Regions from separate parts of the Agromyces binzhouensis genome, predicted to be linked through region 2. Evidence: predicted binding sites of a transcription regulator. Region 2 holds the regulator's gene; the other holds the start of a gene.

Region 1 (8,043 bases), on a different contig from region 2:
CGAGCGCACGTCGGGCTCCCGTCATGCGCGCGAGCAGGGTGAGGAACGCGCCGGCGAGCGGCGTGACCTCGATCGCCGGGAGGCCCGCGGCGAGCGAGTCGCGACGCGCGGCGACCAGGTCGGGGTCGTCGTCGAGCAGGGTCGCCGCGAGGTAATCGTCGACCCGGCGCCAGTTCTCGAGGGTGGGTTCGGTCATGGCGTCAGCATCGTCCGGGTGGGGTGCGGCGTCAACGGGGTGCCGAACGGCCACAGTCCAGCCAGGCCCCGAGCTTCTCCGGGTTCATCACGATCCACACGTCGACGACGCGCCCGGCGACCACGTTGAGGTTCACGATGCCGATGAGGGAGCCGCCGCGGACCACCGCGAAGCCCGTGCCGTCCGTCGTCGCCCGCGGCTCGATCCGGTCGCTCGGGTTCTTCGCGAGCAGCCCCAGCAGGAACCGCGCCACGTTCTCGGCGCCGAGCACCGGCTTGCGCGCCGCCGAGACGACGCCGCCGCCGTCCGAGCGCAGCATCACGTCGGGGTCGAGCACGCGGGTGAGCGCGGCGAGGTCGCCGGCCTGCGCGGCGGCCGCGAAGGCGGCGACCACGGCGTCGTGCTCCGCACGCGAGACCCGGCGGGAGCGTTCGGCCGCGACGCGCCGACGGGCCGACGTGGCGAGCTGCCGCACCGCGGCGGGGGAGCGGCCGACGATCTCGGCGATCTCCGGGAAGGGCACCGCGAACACGTCGTGCAGCACGAACGACACGCGCTCGGGCGGCGTCATCGCCTCGAGCACGACGAGCAGCGCGCTCGACACCGCCTCGTCGAGTGTCACCCGGTCGAGCGGGTCGGCCGCGACATCGGTCTGGGCGGTTACCGAACCGTCTCCGACACCGGCTGAGGCGGTCGCAGCGGATGTCGCGGCCGCGCCGGTCCCGGCCGCGAAGAAGCCCGCGGGCAGCGGCTCGGGCAGCCACGGGCCGACGTACCGCTCGCGCCGGGCCCGCGCGGTGCCGAGGAGGTCGAGGCACACGCGTCCCGCGACGCGCGTCAGCCAGCCCTGCGGGTTCGCGATCGCGGCGCGCTCGGCGTCCGACATCCGGTACCAGCGCACGTACGTCTCCTGCACGGCGTCCTCGGCATCGCCGGTCGTGCCGAGCATGCGGTACGCGAGCGCGAGCAGGCGTCGGCGCTCGTCGACCACGTCGGCGAGGTCGTCGCGGGCGCGGTCGTCGCGGGCGCGGTCATCGGTGCCGTGGCCGGCGGTCCGCCCCGGGTCATCCGTCATCGTCGTTCCCCTTCCCTTCACCAGCATGACGACACCGCGCCCGGAATCGTGAGGCGCCTCACACATCGCGCCGCCGTTTCGTCAGGTTGGCATGAGCAGAATCCACACGGCCGCGCTCGCAGCATCGGCGGCCATCGCGTTCCTCGTCGGCGGCTGGGCGTGCTTCGCGCCCCGCTCCTTCTACGACTCCTTCCCCGGCGTGCTCGGCACCTGGATCTCGACCGACGGGCCCTTCAACGAGCACCTGATCCGCGACGTCGGAGCCCTCTACCTCGGGCTCGGCGTCGCGAGCGTCGCCGGACTCGTCTGGCGGACCCCCGCGCTGTTCCGCGCGCTCGGCCTCGCCTGGACGGTCTTCGGCGCGCTGCACCTCGGCCACCACGTCACGCACCTCGGCCACCAGGACGCCGCGGACGACATCGCCGCCATCACCTCGCTCACCATCGCGCTCGCGCTCGGCGTCGTGCTGCTGATCCCGGGGCGCGATCGAGGGCGAGCGGATGCCGCGGCGTCGACGGATGGCGCGACGGGCGCGGATGGCGCGGCGGCACTGGATGTCGCGACCCCGGGGGCGGCGGACGGTACGTCGGGGGCGCCGCACGCCCGGACGTCGGATCCCGCCGACGTGGGCGCCCCGCCATCCGTGCCGGCCCAACCCGCCCGCACGACGGAGGTGACGCGATGAGGATCGCGATCGCCGGAGCGACCGGCGTCGTCGGACGTCACGTCGTCGCCGCCGCGGAGGCGCGCGGGCACGACATCCTGTCCCTGACCCGCCGGACCGGGCACGACCTCGAGCGGGGCACCGGGCCTGCCGGCTCGTCGCTCGCGGCCGCCCTCGACGGGGTGGACGCCGTGATCGACGTCACGAGCGTGGGAACCACCTCGGCGAGCCGGGCGCGCGAGTTCTTCACCGCCGTCACGCAGAACCTGCTGCGCGCCGAGCGCGACGCCGGGGTCGGCCACCACGTCGCACTGTCGATCGTCGGCATCGACGGCGCCGACGCCGCCTACTTCGCGGGCAAGCACGCGCAGGAGCGGCTCGTCGCGGCCGCCGACGTGCCGCACACGATCCTGCGGGCGACGCAGTTCCACGAGTTCGCCGAGCAGATGACGGCGCGGCTGTCGCTCGGACGGATGCTCACGCCGATCCCCGTCGGGCGCTACCGGCCGGTCTCGGCGCGCGAGGTCGGCGTGCGACTCGTCGAGGTCGCCGAGGCCGGGGCGATCGGACGGGCCCGCGACCTGGCCGGTCCGCGCGAGGAACGGCTCGCCGAGATGGTGCGGCGCATGTTCGCGCACGACGGCGTCCGGCGGCCCGTGCTCGAGTTCCCGCTGCCCGGGCCGTACGGGCGTGCGTCGGCGTCGGGCGCGCTGCGCGGCGGCGCCGACGCCGACCACGCGGCGATCACGTTCGACGAGTGGCTGCGGTCTGCCGACCACACGCCGATCGGGGCGCGGGCGGATGCCGCGGCATCCGCTCGGGGTTCCCGCGCCGACGGCCCGCGAGCGAGGGGCTGACGGCCTCGCGGCGGCGGGTATGCAGGATGAGCCGCGTCATCCGCCTCGCAAGAGGTGCGTGAGGCGGCTCATCCTGCGAACCCGCTGGTGGCATCGACCGCGCGACGCGAGCCCGGCGCATCGGTCGGCCGAGTATGCAGGACCAGCCGTGTCATCCGTCGTCGGCGGCGCCCATGAGCGGCGTCATCCTGCGAACTCGGCGAGGCGAGGCGCAGCGCAAGCCGGCATCCCCGTACGCGCGATGCGACCGCCACGTCCGATTCCCGCCACCGAACTCCGCCTCGCGCGCCGCGCGACGCGCGAGAATCGACGCATGCCCCGCCGCCACGCCACGCTCACGACCGGGATCGGCGACCTGCTCGTGGTCGCCGACGACGGCGGGCTCGCGGGGCTGTACTTCCCGGGCCACTGGCATCCGCCCGCCCCGGAGTCGCTCGGCATCGTCGTCGATGCCGCCGACGATCCGCTGTTCCGCCGGCTCGGCGTCGAGCTCGACGAGTACCTCGCGGGGCGACGCATCCGCTTCGACCTGCCGCTCGCGCCGACCGGCGACGAGTTCCAGCATGCGGTGTGGGGGATGCTGCGCGAGGTCCCGTTCGGCGAGACCGTGGCGTACGGCGAGCTCGCCGACCGGCTCGGCGGCCGGAACCTCGCAAGGCGCGTGGGCGGGGCCGTCGGGCGGAACCCGATCAGCATCATCGTGCCGTGCCACCGCGTGGTCGGCGCCGACGGGTCGCTCACCGGCTACGCCGGCGGGCTCGAGCGCAAGCGTCGGTTGCTCGAACTCGAGGGCGCCGAGGTCGTCGCGCAGCGCCGCCTCTTCTGACGCGCCGCGGGCGCCGCGGCGTCATCCGTCACCTGTCACCTCTGTCACCTGGTCTCACCGGAGTGCGGTTTCTGCGTTGGAGTGCGGGTTGGTTCCGTACTCGAACGCACAAGTCGCACTTGGATGGGGGGCGTGGCGTGCGGTGAGCGCCGAGCGCCGAGCGCCGTTCCGTGCGAATGCAGGACGAGACGCGCTGCGGCGCCTCATGTACGCCCATGATCCGCCTCATCCTGCGTATTCGGCCGGGTCGGTCGGGTCGGGTCGAGCGCGACCCCGACCCGCGCGGTGCGAACGCACCATCCGCCCTGCCCGAAGGCGACGGCCGCGCCGACGCCGCGTCACGCGACGGAGAGCGGCGTCCGGATCGCGCCGATCAGAAGGTACCTGATCGAGACACGCCGGAAACACTGCGGCGATACGGTGACGTCACCGCTGAGGCCCGAGCGCGGTGAGCAAAGCCCCCAACGCCCGTGCAGGACCCATCGGAAGAGGCACGTCATGAAGCTGCTCCACATCATCGCCAGCCCGCGCAGCCAGGCATCCAACACGCTCCGGGTCTCGAACGCGCTCCTCGACGCGCTCGGCGAGCGGATCGCCGACCTGGAGGTCGAGGAGGTCGAGCTGTTCCAGGCCGACCTGCCCGCCATCGCGGGCGACAACATCGAGGCGAAGTACACGCTGATGGTCGGCCAGCCCATCGACAAGAGCCACGCCGAATCCTGGAAGCAGATCGAGCGCGAGATCGACCGGTTCACGCACGCCGACGCCTACGTGATCTCCACGCCGATGTGGAACCTCAGCATCCCCTACGCGCTCAAGTACTACATCGACTGCATCGTGCAGCCGGGATACATGTTCCGCTACGACGAACTCGGCCGCGCGCTCCCCCTCGTGCACGGCAAGAAGATGGTCGTCGTCACGTCGCGGGGCGGCGACTACTCCGAGGCGAGCCCGCTGCATGCCTTCGACTTCCAGGAGCCGTACCTGCGTGCGATCTTCGCATTCGTCGGCATCACCGACGTGACCTTCGTGAACGCGCAGACGATGGATGTCTCGCCGGAGTTCCGCACGGCCTCGACCACGAACGCGATCGACGAGGTCCTGCGCGTCGCGGGCTCCGAGGATTGGGCCACGCTCGGCGGCGCCGCCGCCTGACGGTTTCTCGGCATCGGCCGTACCTCGCGCCCGGGCGCGTCGGTCCTGCCGGTGAACGCAGGATGAGCCGCGTCTCGGGCTCCGAACGGGGACCCATAGGCCGGCTCATCCTGCGAATTCAGGGGGCGAGCCCCGCGCGCCGAGTGGAAACTGCGCGCGAGCGCGGGAATTGAGACGGGTGTGGGACGCGAACGCAGGATGAGCTGCGTCACGGGGTCGAGCGAGGGCACATGGTTCGGCTCATCCTGCGAACGCGGCTGCCCGAGCCTGCGCCGAGTGAAGCCTTCGAGCGATCTGCGCGTATTGAGACGAGTGTGGGACGCGAAAACAGGATGAGCCGCGTCACGGCCTCGCAAGAGGTCCCGTAGTGCGGCTCATCCTGCGAATGCGGATACCCGAGCCCGCGCGTCCGCCGCGACACCGGCCGGGGCCCGGGAGGGCCGCGCGCGCGCCCGCGCGGCCCCCCGGCCGGCGTGATCGCCCTCCGCGAACGGCGGGCCCAAAGTCTTAGCACTCTCACGTCGAGAGTGCTAATCTCGGATCAAGTTGAGTCGAGGGGACTCAACTCCAGATCTCACGAGAGGAGACGCTCATGGCAATGAGCTGGGACCCGTTCCGCGACCTCGACCGTCTCGCGGCGAGCATGATCGACTCGAGCCGAGGCCCGCGGATGATGCCGATCGACCTGCACCGCGACGGTGACCACTACGTCCTGTCCGCCGACCTGCCCGGGGTCGACCCCGGTTCGATCGACATCGACGTCGACGGCCAGCTGATGACCATCCGCGCCGAGCGCACGCTGCGCAACGACGAGAACGTGCGGTGGCTCGTGCACGAGCGGCCGAGCGGGTCGTTCCTGCGCCAGCTCACCCTCGGCGAGGGCATCGACACCACCGGCATCAGCGCCCACTACGACAACGGCGTGCTGAGCGTGATCATCCCGGTGTCCGAGCGCGCGAAGCCGCGCAAGGTCGAGGTGCGCTCCGCGGCCGACGACGTCGTCACGCCCGAGGTGACCTCCAGCGGCAGCTGACCCGGCGCGCCCCGCGAGGGGTCGTCGGGCCGACCGGCACGGCGGGGCGGATGCGCGGCATCCGCCCCGCCGCCGTGTGTCCGGCCGGGTTCGTGACGCCGCCCGGGCCGCCCGGCACTGCGCGGGCGGCCGCGGCCCGTGACCGTCCGGTCGAGTTCGGCCGAACCGCGCGTGAAGGGCAGCGGAGAATCGGTCGAAGCCGTACGATCGGCGTACGCGCGAGCCCGCGCACCCGACCGCCACCCCACGCCGACCCGCGGCGCCCCGCCGCTCCGCCGACACGACGCCCCCGATCCCCTCGGAGCACCCCGTTGAGAGCCCCCGCCGATGACGAGCCCATGCCCGACTTCGGTGCGCCCGGCGACCGCCCGGGCCACGCTCAGCGCGGCCGACGCTCGCGCGACGGGGGCGCGTCCGACGAGGTCGGCGTGCTCGAGCGGGATCGCTGGGCCATGCGTGCGAGCGCGAGCCCGGGACGCCGTCCGCGCCGCCGCGCCGCGACGGTCGTGCTCGACTCCGACGAGCACGCGGATCCCGACCGGCGCCGGTATTTCCTGAGTTCGCTGCAGCCCAGCGGCGACTACGAGGCCGTGATCGTCGCGATCACCGATGGCTCCAGCCGCCGCTACTTCAGTTCGCGCGACGGCTCGCACTTCATCGAGGTCGACGAGCTCTCGTTCGAGCAGCGACGCAAGAGCGGAACGCGATCCCTGCTCGAGATCGGCGAGCACGAGCTGCGCGAGCTCGAGGGTGCGCTCATCTTCGTGCGGCCGCTCGACGGTCGCGACCCGATCGCCGAGGTCGCCGCAGCGAAGAAGGCGTCGCTCGAGGCGACGCGTCCGTTGGCGATCGTGCCGGTGACCGCGCCAGGCGCGGTCGATGCGACGACGGATGCCGCGGCCGGCGGCTCCGCGGACGCCCTCGGGTCGGGCGCCGACGCCGCGCCGGCCGAGGCCGCAGCGGATCGCGCCCACTCCGAATCGTTTGGGTCTGCTGCGGCGGTCGAGTCGTCGGACGCGGACGCGGACGCGGACGCGGATGCGGACGTGCCGCCGGGGCCGCGGCGCTCGACGTTCGAGCCGGTGGTGCCGAAGCCGTCGGCCGGCGTGCCCGCCGACGACGCGGATGCCGCCGCGGGTGCCCCTGCGGACCGCGACGCAGACGCGGGGGACGAAGCCGAGTCACCGGCCGGAGCCGAGTCGCCCGCCGACGCCGGATCGCCGGTCGGAGCCGGATTACGCGTCGGAGCCGAGTCGCTGGCCCGAACCGAGTCGCCGGCCGGGGCCGAGTTGCCCGCCGAAGCCGAGTCGCCCGCCGAAGCCGGATCGCCGGCCGAAGCCAAGTTGCCCTCCGAGGCCGAGCCGCACGCCGAAGCCGAGCCGCCGGCCCGAGAAGAGTCGCCGGCCGAAGCCGAGGCCGAATACGCTGCCGCACCCGACGCCGCTGTCGAAACCGACGCCGTCGTCGATGGCCGCACCGCTACGGCCGAGGCCGGCGCCGCCGACGGAGTCCACCCGGCCGCCGTCCACGACCCGGCGGCATCCGACCGGGCGCTCGCGCCCAGCCCCGCGACCACGGCACGGCCCGATGCCGTGCCTGCCGAGGCATCCTTTGCCGACGCCGTTGCCGACGCCGACGCCGACGCCGACGCCCCAGCCCACGAGCCGGCCGCGCCGCACCCGGCCGCGCCGCGCTCGCACGGGTCGCTCTCCGCGCTCGACGCCGTCGCGCAGGTCGCGCTCGCGAAGGGCATCGCGTTCGCCGCGCACCGCGGCCAGCTCGACAAGAGCGGCACGCCGTACATCGACCATCCGGGTCGTATCGCCGAGCGGTTCGATCCGGTCACCGACCCGATCGCGGCGGCGGCGGCGTGGTTGCACGACGTGCTCGAGGACACGCCGATCACCTCGCGCGAGCTGTTCGAGGCGGGCGTGCTGCTCGAGGTCGTCGGCGTCGTCGAGCTCCTCACGCGCCGGCCCGAGATCACGCCCGACGAGTACTACGCGCGCATCCGGCGCCATCCGGTCGCGCTGCGCGTCAAGCTCGCCGACATCGACGACAACACCGCGCCCTGGCGGCTGCGCCGCCTCGACTTCGCCAAGCAGGCGCGCCTCGCCGAGAAGTACCGCCACGCGCGTCGCGCGCTCGGCGTGGACTGACGGGCCCCGGGACCTTCGGCCCGGGTGGCGCGGCCGCCACCGCGAGTAGCGTGTGGCCCGCGTCCGGCCGAGCCGTGA
Region 2 (8,043 bases):
ACGTCGCGCCCGCGAGCGTGTCGCGCGAGGGCTACTCGACGACGACCGGGCCGGAGACACTCGTCGACTCCGGCACGAACTACGACTGGGCGAGGCTCGTGCTCGTGTTCGGCGACTGGCCGCTCACCGACGAGAACGTGCGGCTCATGGTGGAGTGGATGCGCGAGGAGAACGGCCCCGACAACTGGTGGAACCGCAACAACCCGCTGAACAACGGGTACGGCTCCGGCGGCGGCAGCGGCCTCGGAAGCTACGACACGCTCGTGACCGCGGCCGAGTACGCGGCCTCGAACCTGAAGAAGCGCTCGTTCTACGCCGGCATCGTCGCGGGGCTCGAGGCCGGCACGTCGGCGGATGCCACGGCTCGCGCGATCTGGGCCTCGCCGTGGGCGTCGAGCCACTACGGGAACGGTGCGTGGTGGTCGACGGCGCCCGTTCCTGTGGTCACCGCACCTGCGTCGGCCTGGGGGCGCTAGCCGTCGGCGAGGAGTTGCGACATTCGGTCGAGCGCGCCCGGCACCAGCTTGTAGTACGCCCACGTGCCGCGCTTGCTGCGCTCGAGGAACCCGGCCGTGGCCAGGATCTTGAGGTGGTGCGAGACGGTCGGCTGGCTGAGGCCGACGGGCTCGATGAGGTCGCACACGCACGCCTCCTCGCCCTCGGACTTCGCGACGATCGACAGCAGCCGCAGCCGCGTGGGGTCGGAGAGCGCCTTGAACGACGCCGCGAGCTGCTCGGCGCGCCCGGCATCCATCGGCTCGGTGACGAGCGGGCTGCAGCACGCCGCACCGGTCTCGGCGGACCCGACGCCGACCGGCGTGAGTTCGAAGGTCGTCATGCGACCGATCCTACCTCGAATATTGACAAACTTCGATGTACAGGTCGAGACTGATATCGAAGAACTTCGATATCCACGAAAGGCCCGCCATGACCCTGCTCGACCTCACCCGCCCCGCGACGCGCTCCGAGCGTCTCGACACCCTCCCCGTCGCGGTCATCGGCGCCGGTCCGATCGGCCTGGCGGCCGCGGCCGAGCTGCTCGAGCGGGGCATCGACGTCGTGGTCTACGAGGCCGGCGACCGGGTCGGCGCGAGCGTGCACGAGTGGGGCCACATCCGGCTGTTCTCGCCGTGGCGCGTCCTCGTCGATCCCGCGTCGCGCCGCCTGCTCGAGGCGGCCGGATGGGAGCACCCCGACGAGGATCGACTGCCCACCGGCGCCGAGCTCGTCGAGCAGTACCTCGAGCCGCTCGCCGCCCTCGAGCCGCTCGCGTCGCGCATCCGGCTCGGCGTCGTCGTGACCGCCGTGGCCCGCGAGGGCATGGACCGGACCCGCACGGCCGGGCGCGCGGCGACGCCGTTCGTGCTGCGCGTGCGCGAGGCATCCGGCGAGGTGGAGGATGTCGCGGCGCGCGCCGTCATCGACGCGTCGGGCACCTGGCGCACGCCCAACCGGCTCGGCTCGAACGGCCTGGATCCCCTCGGGCTCGACGAGGTCGCGGACTCGGTGACGCACGCCCTCCCCGACGTGCTCGGACGCGACCGCGCCCGCTTCGCGGGCCGCCGCGTGACGGTCGTGGGCGCCGGGCACTCGGCCGCGAACACGCTGCTCGCCCTCGCCGCGCTCGCGCGGGACGAGCCGGAGACGCGGATCACCTGGGCCATCCGCAACGCCTCGGCCGTCCGCGTCACGACCTCCGACGACGACGGGCTCCCCGCCCGCGCCTCGATCGGGCGCCGCGTCGACGACCTCGTGCACGCGGGGCGCATCGAGGTGCTCGACCGGTTCGAGATCGTCCGGCTGGGCCGCGCCGCCGACGGCGGCGTACGCGTCGTCGGCTCGCGCGCCGGCGAGCTCGTCGAGCACGACGCCGACCTCATCGTGAACGCGACGGGCTTCCGCCCCGACCTCGACCTGCTCCGCGAGGTCCGGCTCGAGCTCGACGACATCGTCGAGGCGCCGAAGCGCCTGGCGCCGCTCATCGACCCGAACGTGCACACCTGCGGCACGGTCGAGCCGCACGGCTTCGCCGAGCTCCGCCAGCCCGAGGACGGCTTCTTCCTCGTCGGCATGAAGAGCTACGGGCGCGCCCCGACGTTCCTGCTCGCGACCGGCTACGAGCAGGTGCGCTCGATCTCCGCCTGGCTCGCGGGCGACGCCGCCGGAGCCGCGAAGGTGCAGCTCGAGCTGCCCGCGACCGGCGTCTGCTCGACCAGCCTCGACGGATCGAACGGCTGCTGCTGAGTCCGGGGGCGGGCCGAGACGTCCGCTCGATTGCATAGACTGTCGTCTATGCACAAGGGTGGGGCGGATGCCGCGGCCGGCGGCCTGGCGCTGATCGCCGACCCCACCCGGGCGCGGATGCTCTCGCTCATCATCGCGAGCCCCGACGGCCGCGCGACCGTGACGGAGCTCGCCGACGAGCTCGGCCTCCGGCAGCCGACCGTGTCGCACCACGCGAAGGCGCTGCTCGACGACGGGGTGCTCGTACGCCGGCCCGACGGGCGCCGTGCCTGGTACTCGGTCGCACCCGATCACCTCGATCGCGTGACCGAACTGCTCGACATGCCCACGGCCGACTCGCGCCCCGACGACGAGGCCGCGATCGAGCGCGTCGTCGACGACCTCGCGACGCGGTTCGCGGGCACGTTCGGCCGCGAGACGGTCGAGCGGTACGTCCGCGAGAGCCGCGACCTCCTCGCCGAGCGGACGGGCGTCTCGAAGCGGTTCACGTCGCGCGCCGCGGAGTTCGCCGCCGAACGGCTCGCCGCCCTCGCAGCGCAGTCGCCGGAGTCGGGCGGGACCGCGCCCGAGGTGCTCTTCGTGTGCGTGCAGAACGCCGGCCGCTCGCAGATGGCCGCGGCCATCCTGCGGCACCTCGCGGGCGACCGGGTGCACGTGCGCACGGCCGGGTCGGAGCCCGCCGACGCCGTGTCGGCCGCCGTCGTCGGCGTGCTCGACGAGATCGGCGTGCCCGTCGGCGGCGCCTACCCGAAGCCGCTCACCGACGAGGTCGTCCGCGCGGCCGACGTGGTGATCACCATGGGGTGCGGCGACGCGTGCCCCGTCTACCCGGGCAAGCGCTACGAGGACTGGGAGCTCGACGACCCGGTCGGCCGGCCGCTCGGCGACGTCCGCGGCATCCGCGACGACATCGATCGGCGGGTGCGCGAGCTCATCGCGAGCCTGGCCTGAGTGCGCGCTCGACAATGCATAGATCTCCATCTATGCTTTAGGGAGTTCGAGCGAAGCGAGGTCCCGATGTCCGACAAGCCCACCGTCCTGTTCGTCTGCGTGCACAACGCCGGACGGTCCCAGATGGCCGCAGGCTACCTGCGGGAGCTCGGCGGCGACCGCGTCGAGGTGCTTTCGGCCGGCTCGGCGCCGAAGGACCGGATCAACCCGGTCGCCGTCCAGGCGATGGCCGAAGAGGGCATCGACATCGCCGGCAACACGCCGAAGGTGCTCACCACCGAGGCCGTGCGCGAATCCGACGTCGTGATCACCATGGGCTGCGGCGACGCGTGCCCGATCTTCCCCGGCAAGCGCTACGAGGACTGGGAGCTCGACGACCCGGCCGGCCAGGGCATCGACGCCGTCCGCCCCATCCGCGACGAGATCCGCCGCCGCATCGAGGAACTGCTCGGCGAGATCCTTTCCGAAGCCGCACGCGCATGAGCACGCGCGGGGGGCAGCTCACCCTCGACGACCCGCAGTCGGTCCTGCACCGCAGCGCCGAGCGGCTCGCCTCCCACTACGACGGCATCGTGAACGCCGAGACCGTGGAGCGGACCGTGTTCGAGTCCTACACCGCGCTCGCGCGCACCGCGAAGGTCTCGGTGCACCTGCCGAGCCTCGCCACCCGGTTCGCGAACGAACGCCTCACCGCGCTCGCGCAGGCGAAGGGCGCCATCCCCAAGCCCGTGCCCGAGGTGCTCTACGTGTGCGTGCAGAACTCCGGCCGCTCCCAAATGGCGGCCGCGCTCACGCGCGAGCTCGGCGCGGGCCGCGTGCACGTCCGCTCGGCCGGGTCGGAGCCGGGCGCCGGCATCCTCCCGTCCGTCGTCGCGGTCATGGCCGAGCAGGGCATCGACCTCGGCGAGGAGTTCCCGAAGCCGCTCACCGACGACGTCGTGCGCGCGGCCGACGCCGTCATCACGATGGGGTGCGGCGACGCCTGCCCCGTCTACCCCGGCAAGCGATACCTCGACTGGCGCCTCGACGACCCCGCGGAACTCGACCAGGACGGCGTCCGACGCGTGCGCGACGAGATCCGCGCGCGCGTCGAACGGCTGCTCGGCGAGATCGCGCCGGTGCCGGCCGCTCGCGACTGATCGTCAGGCCGTCGGCGGCCGCTCGGAGGACCCGGACTCCGTCGCCGTCGCAGCGTCCGCACTCGGCGACGCCGGCTTCGGCACGATCCGGAACTCGGGCGCCCTCGAGACGAGCAGCCATGCGGGCAGGATGACCACGCAGAGCCACGGCAGGAGCGCCAGGTCGCCCGCGACGGCGGCGGCGACGAAGAGCGCGAGCCATCCGTCCCTGGCGACCACCAGCAGGATGCCGATCAGCGCGCTCGCCACGCACAACGCGATCGGCAGGGACGGGACCAGGGTGTGCGCGAGGATGCCGAGCGCGGCGCCGATGAAGGCCGCCGGGAACACCCGGCCGCCGCGGAACGCGGCGCTCGCCGCCACGATGAGCGCGACCAGCTTCACCAGGACGATCACGACGAGCTCGCCGGCGTCGTAGGCGTCGGGATCCTCGAACAGCTCGGCCATCTGGTCGAGGCCCTTGAACAGGGTGATCGGGCCGCCGATGAGGCCGAGCAGCCCGAGCACCAGGCCGCCCGCGGTCGCGATGAGCAGCGGCTGCCGGAGGGCATGGAAGAGCCGGTGCACGACGGGGAAGGCGTACGCGCCCACGAGCCCCAGCACGGCCGCGACGCACGCGATCACGATGCCGGCGAGGAGGAGCATCGGCGTCGTGGGTGCCGTCGGCAGCGTGAACTGGAGCGGCGGTGCGCCCAGGACGTGCATCGTTCCCGCGGCGGCGGCCGCGGCGGCGAGCGGCAGGAAGAGCTTGTCCCACAGGGCGCCGCCGCCGCGCACCGCGGCGAGCGTACCCGTGAAGAGCAGCGCCGCGGCGACCGGCGAGCCGAACAGCGCGCCGATCGTGCCGGCCGCGGCCATCAGCATCCCGAGTCGGGCGCCGACGCGCGGCATCATCCGTCCGAGCAGCGCGACGGTCAGGGCCACGTTGATGGCGATGATCGGGTTCTCGGGGCCGAGGCTCACCCCGCCCGCGAGCGCGAGCCCGGTGACGATGACGAGCCCGGGCAGCGTGCGGAGCTTCAGCGGCTCAGAGACGAGTTCGGTCGTGGCGGAGTCCGGTCCGCCGTGGCCCGGCAGGAACTGGAGCCCGAGGCCCACCGCGAACCCGGTCGCGGTGAGCACCACGACGATCCACCAGCCGTCGGGATCGACGCCCAGCGCGTCGGGCAGGGTCGTCCAGAGCACGCCCTGCAGCGCGCCGGCCGCGACCTCGAGCGCACGCAGCACCAGCGCACAGAGCGCGCCGATGACGAGCGCCGGGATGAGGAGCAGCAGGAGCTGTTGCGGGGTGGGCGGTGGAAGCGGCGCCACGTCAGAGTCATCCGTCATCGTCGCCTCCCCCGAAACGCACGCGCGCCCGTGCCGCCCGAGCGCTAGGCACAGCCTCGCACAGGCGCCCGCTCGGTGGCGAGCATCAGCCGGGGGGAGGGAGCCGGGAGCTCAGTCGCGCTCGAGGGGGCGCCAGACGACGACGGCGTTCTCGCGGCGCACGCGCGTGCCCGAGCGCAGCGTGACGACCTCCCCCTCGGAGCCCGCCGCGAACACGCGGCGCCCCGGACGGTTCAGCATCTCGTCGGCGAGCGCCCGCTCGAGCTCGCGCACTCGCTGGCGCAGCTCGTTCACCTCGTTCTCGAGCCCGAGCACCCGGCGGATGCCCTCGAGGCTCACGCCCTCGCTCGAGAGCTGCTGGATCTCGCGCAACTGCGCGACGTCGCGCATCGAGTAGCGGCGGGACTTGCCCGCGGTGCGCTTGGGCGAGACCAGCCCCATGCGGTCGTACTGGCGGAGCGTCTGCGGGTGCATGCCCGCCAGCTCGGCCGCGACCGAGATGACGAACAGCGGGCTCTCGCCGTCGACCTGCATCAGGCGCTCCGGGCCTTCGCGAGCAGGTCGTCGCGGGGGTTCTCGTCGGGGAGCTGCGCCGCGAACTCGCGCAGCTTCTCCTCGGCGTCCTTCGACAGGTGCGCCGGCACCGCGACCTGCACGATCGCGAGCAGGTCTCCGGTGCCCTTCTTCGTCTCGACCCCGCGGCCCTTCACGCGGAGCACGCGCCCGCTGGGCGTGCCGGGAGCGACGCGCAGCTTGACCGGTTCGCCGCCGAGGGTCGGAACCTGGATGGTCGCGCCCAGCGCGGCCTCGGCGTACGTCACCGGCACCGTGACGCGCAGGTTCAGGCCGTCGCGCTCGAACACCGGGTGCTTGCGCACCTTCACGGTGAGCACGATGTCACCGGCCTCGCCGCCGTCGGGCGACGGATGGCCCTTGCCGCGGAGCCGGATCTTCTGTCCGTCCGCGACGCCGGCGGGCACGTTGACGCTGATCTCCCGCCCCTCAGCGGTCTGCAGCGTGATCCGATCGCCCTTGGTCGCCGTGACGAAGTCGAGCGTGGTCGACGCGGCCACGTCGCGACCCTTGGTCGGGCCGCCGTAGCCCCGGTAGCCGCCGGTGGGCTGGCCGAACCGCCCACCGCCGAACAGTCCGCCGAGCAGGTCGTCGTAGTCGCCGCCTCCGCCGCCCTGGCGGAAGGTGTAGCGCGTCCCTCCGGCCCCCTGCTGACCGAACATGCCACCGAAGACGTCCTCGAAGCCTCCTGCACCGGCCCCGCCCGGCGCGGTGAAGCGCGCGCCGCCGCCCATCGCGCGGACCGCGTCGTACTCCTTGCGCTCCTCGGGATCGGAGAGCACGGAGTTCGCCTCGCTGATCTCCTTGAACTTCGCCTCGGCCGCGGCATCCCCCGGGTTCTGGTCGGGGTGGTACTTGCGCGCGAGCTTGCGGTACGCCTTCTTGATGTCGGCGTCGCTCGCGTCCTTCGAGACGCCGAGCGTGGCGTAGAAGTCCTTGTCGAACCAATCCTGGCTGGCCATCGGCGCCTCCTTCCTGCTGAATCTACTGGGAACCGTGGAGGGCCGGCCCGCGGCATCCGCTGGTGAACACGGATGCCGCGAACCGGCCCGGGAGGGTCACGCGGGGGTCTTGACGACGACCTTCGCGGCGCGCAGCAGCGTGCCGCCGAGCAGGTACCCGGTCTCGACGACGTCGGCGACCGTGTCGACCTCGACCTCGTCGGAGTGCTGCTGGAAGATCGCCTCGTGACGCTGCGGGTCGAACGGCTCGCCGACCTCGCCGAACTTCGCGAGGCCCAGCTTCTCGACCGACGCGCGCAGCTTCGCCGCGATCGTCACGAACGGGGTGTCCCCCTCGAGGTCGCCGTGCTTCTCGGCCCGGTCCAGGTCGTCGAGCACCGGCAGGAGCACCGCGACCGTCGCGCCGATCGCGCGCTCGCGCTCGACCTCGCGGTTCGCCTCGGTGCGCTTGCGGTAGTTCGCGTACTCGGCGGTGACCCGCTTGAGGTCGGCGAGGTGCTCCGCCGACGGGTCCTCGACCTCGGCCTGCGCCGCATTGAGGATGTCGTCGACCGTCAGCTCCTCGTCGCCCTCGGCGACCGTGTCGGCGTCGGCGGCGTCGGCGGCCCCCGCATCGGGGGCCTCCGCGTCGGCGGCCTCCGGGGAGGCGGATGCCGCGGCATCCGCCCCCTCGGCCTGCGGCTGGCGAACCTCACCCGTCTCGGGGTCGATCCGTCGCTTGTCGCGGATGATCGGCTCGTCGTGGTTCTGGTTCTCGTCCGTCATGGCTACTTCTTCTCGTCCTCGTCATCGATGACCTCGGCGTCGACGACGTCCTCGTCGGAGGACTCGGCACCCTCGGCGCC

The links. Region 2 encodes HspR, which represses chaperone genes until heat shock. Its sites were predicted from a motif close to AAGTTGAGTCNNNNNGACTCAACTT; they were not measured.
Region 1: a site for HspR is predicted at 5,317-5,341, ahead of ACFVHK_RS07155 (Hsp20/alpha crystallin family protein). Genes of this name have one in related genera too.

What each region holds. Positions count from the first base shown of each region.
Region 1 is NZ_JBHXVJ010000003.1:280,475-288,517, reverse strand. It holds gene ACFVHK_RS07185 (O-methyltransferase) at 1-196, opposite strand, end outside; gene sigJ (RNA polymerase sigma factor SigJ) at 228-1,271, opposite strand; gene ACFVHK_RS07175 (hypothetical protein) at 1,363-1,956, shown strand; gene ACFVHK_RS07170 (SDR family oxidoreductase) at 1,953-2,792, shown strand; gene ACFVHK_RS07165 (methylated-DNA--[protein]-cysteine S-methyltransferase) at 3,106-3,618, shown strand; gene ACFVHK_RS07160 (FMN-dependent NADH-azoreductase) at 4,117-4,773, shown strand; gene ACFVHK_RS07155 (Hsp20/alpha crystallin family protein) at 5,366-5,806, shown strand; gene ACFVHK_RS07150 (hypothetical protein) at 6,118-7,965, shown strand.
Region 2 is NZ_JBHXVJ010000001.1:240,286-248,328, forward strand. It holds gene ACFVHK_RS01195 (hypothetical protein) at 1-476, shown strand, start outside; gene ACFVHK_RS01200 (ArsR/SmtB family transcription factor) at 473-838, opposite strand; gene ACFVHK_RS01205 (FAD-dependent oxidoreductase) at 928-2,244, shown strand; gene ACFVHK_RS01210 (metalloregulator ArsR/SmtB family transcription factor) at 2,293-3,195, shown strand; gene ACFVHK_RS01215 (arsenate reductase ArsC) at 3,262-3,678, shown strand; gene ACFVHK_RS01220 (arsenate reductase ArsC) at 3,675-4,334, shown strand; gene ACFVHK_RS01225 (ion channel protein) at 4,338-5,663, opposite strand; gene ACFVHK_RS01230 (heat shock protein transcriptional repressor HspR) at 5,775-6,197, opposite strand; gene ACFVHK_RS01235 (DnaJ C-terminal domain-containing protein) at 6,197-7,198, opposite strand; gene ACFVHK_RS01240 (nucleotide exchange factor GrpE) at 7,295-7,963, opposite strand; gene dnaK (molecular chaperone DnaK) at 7,966-8,043, opposite strand, start outside.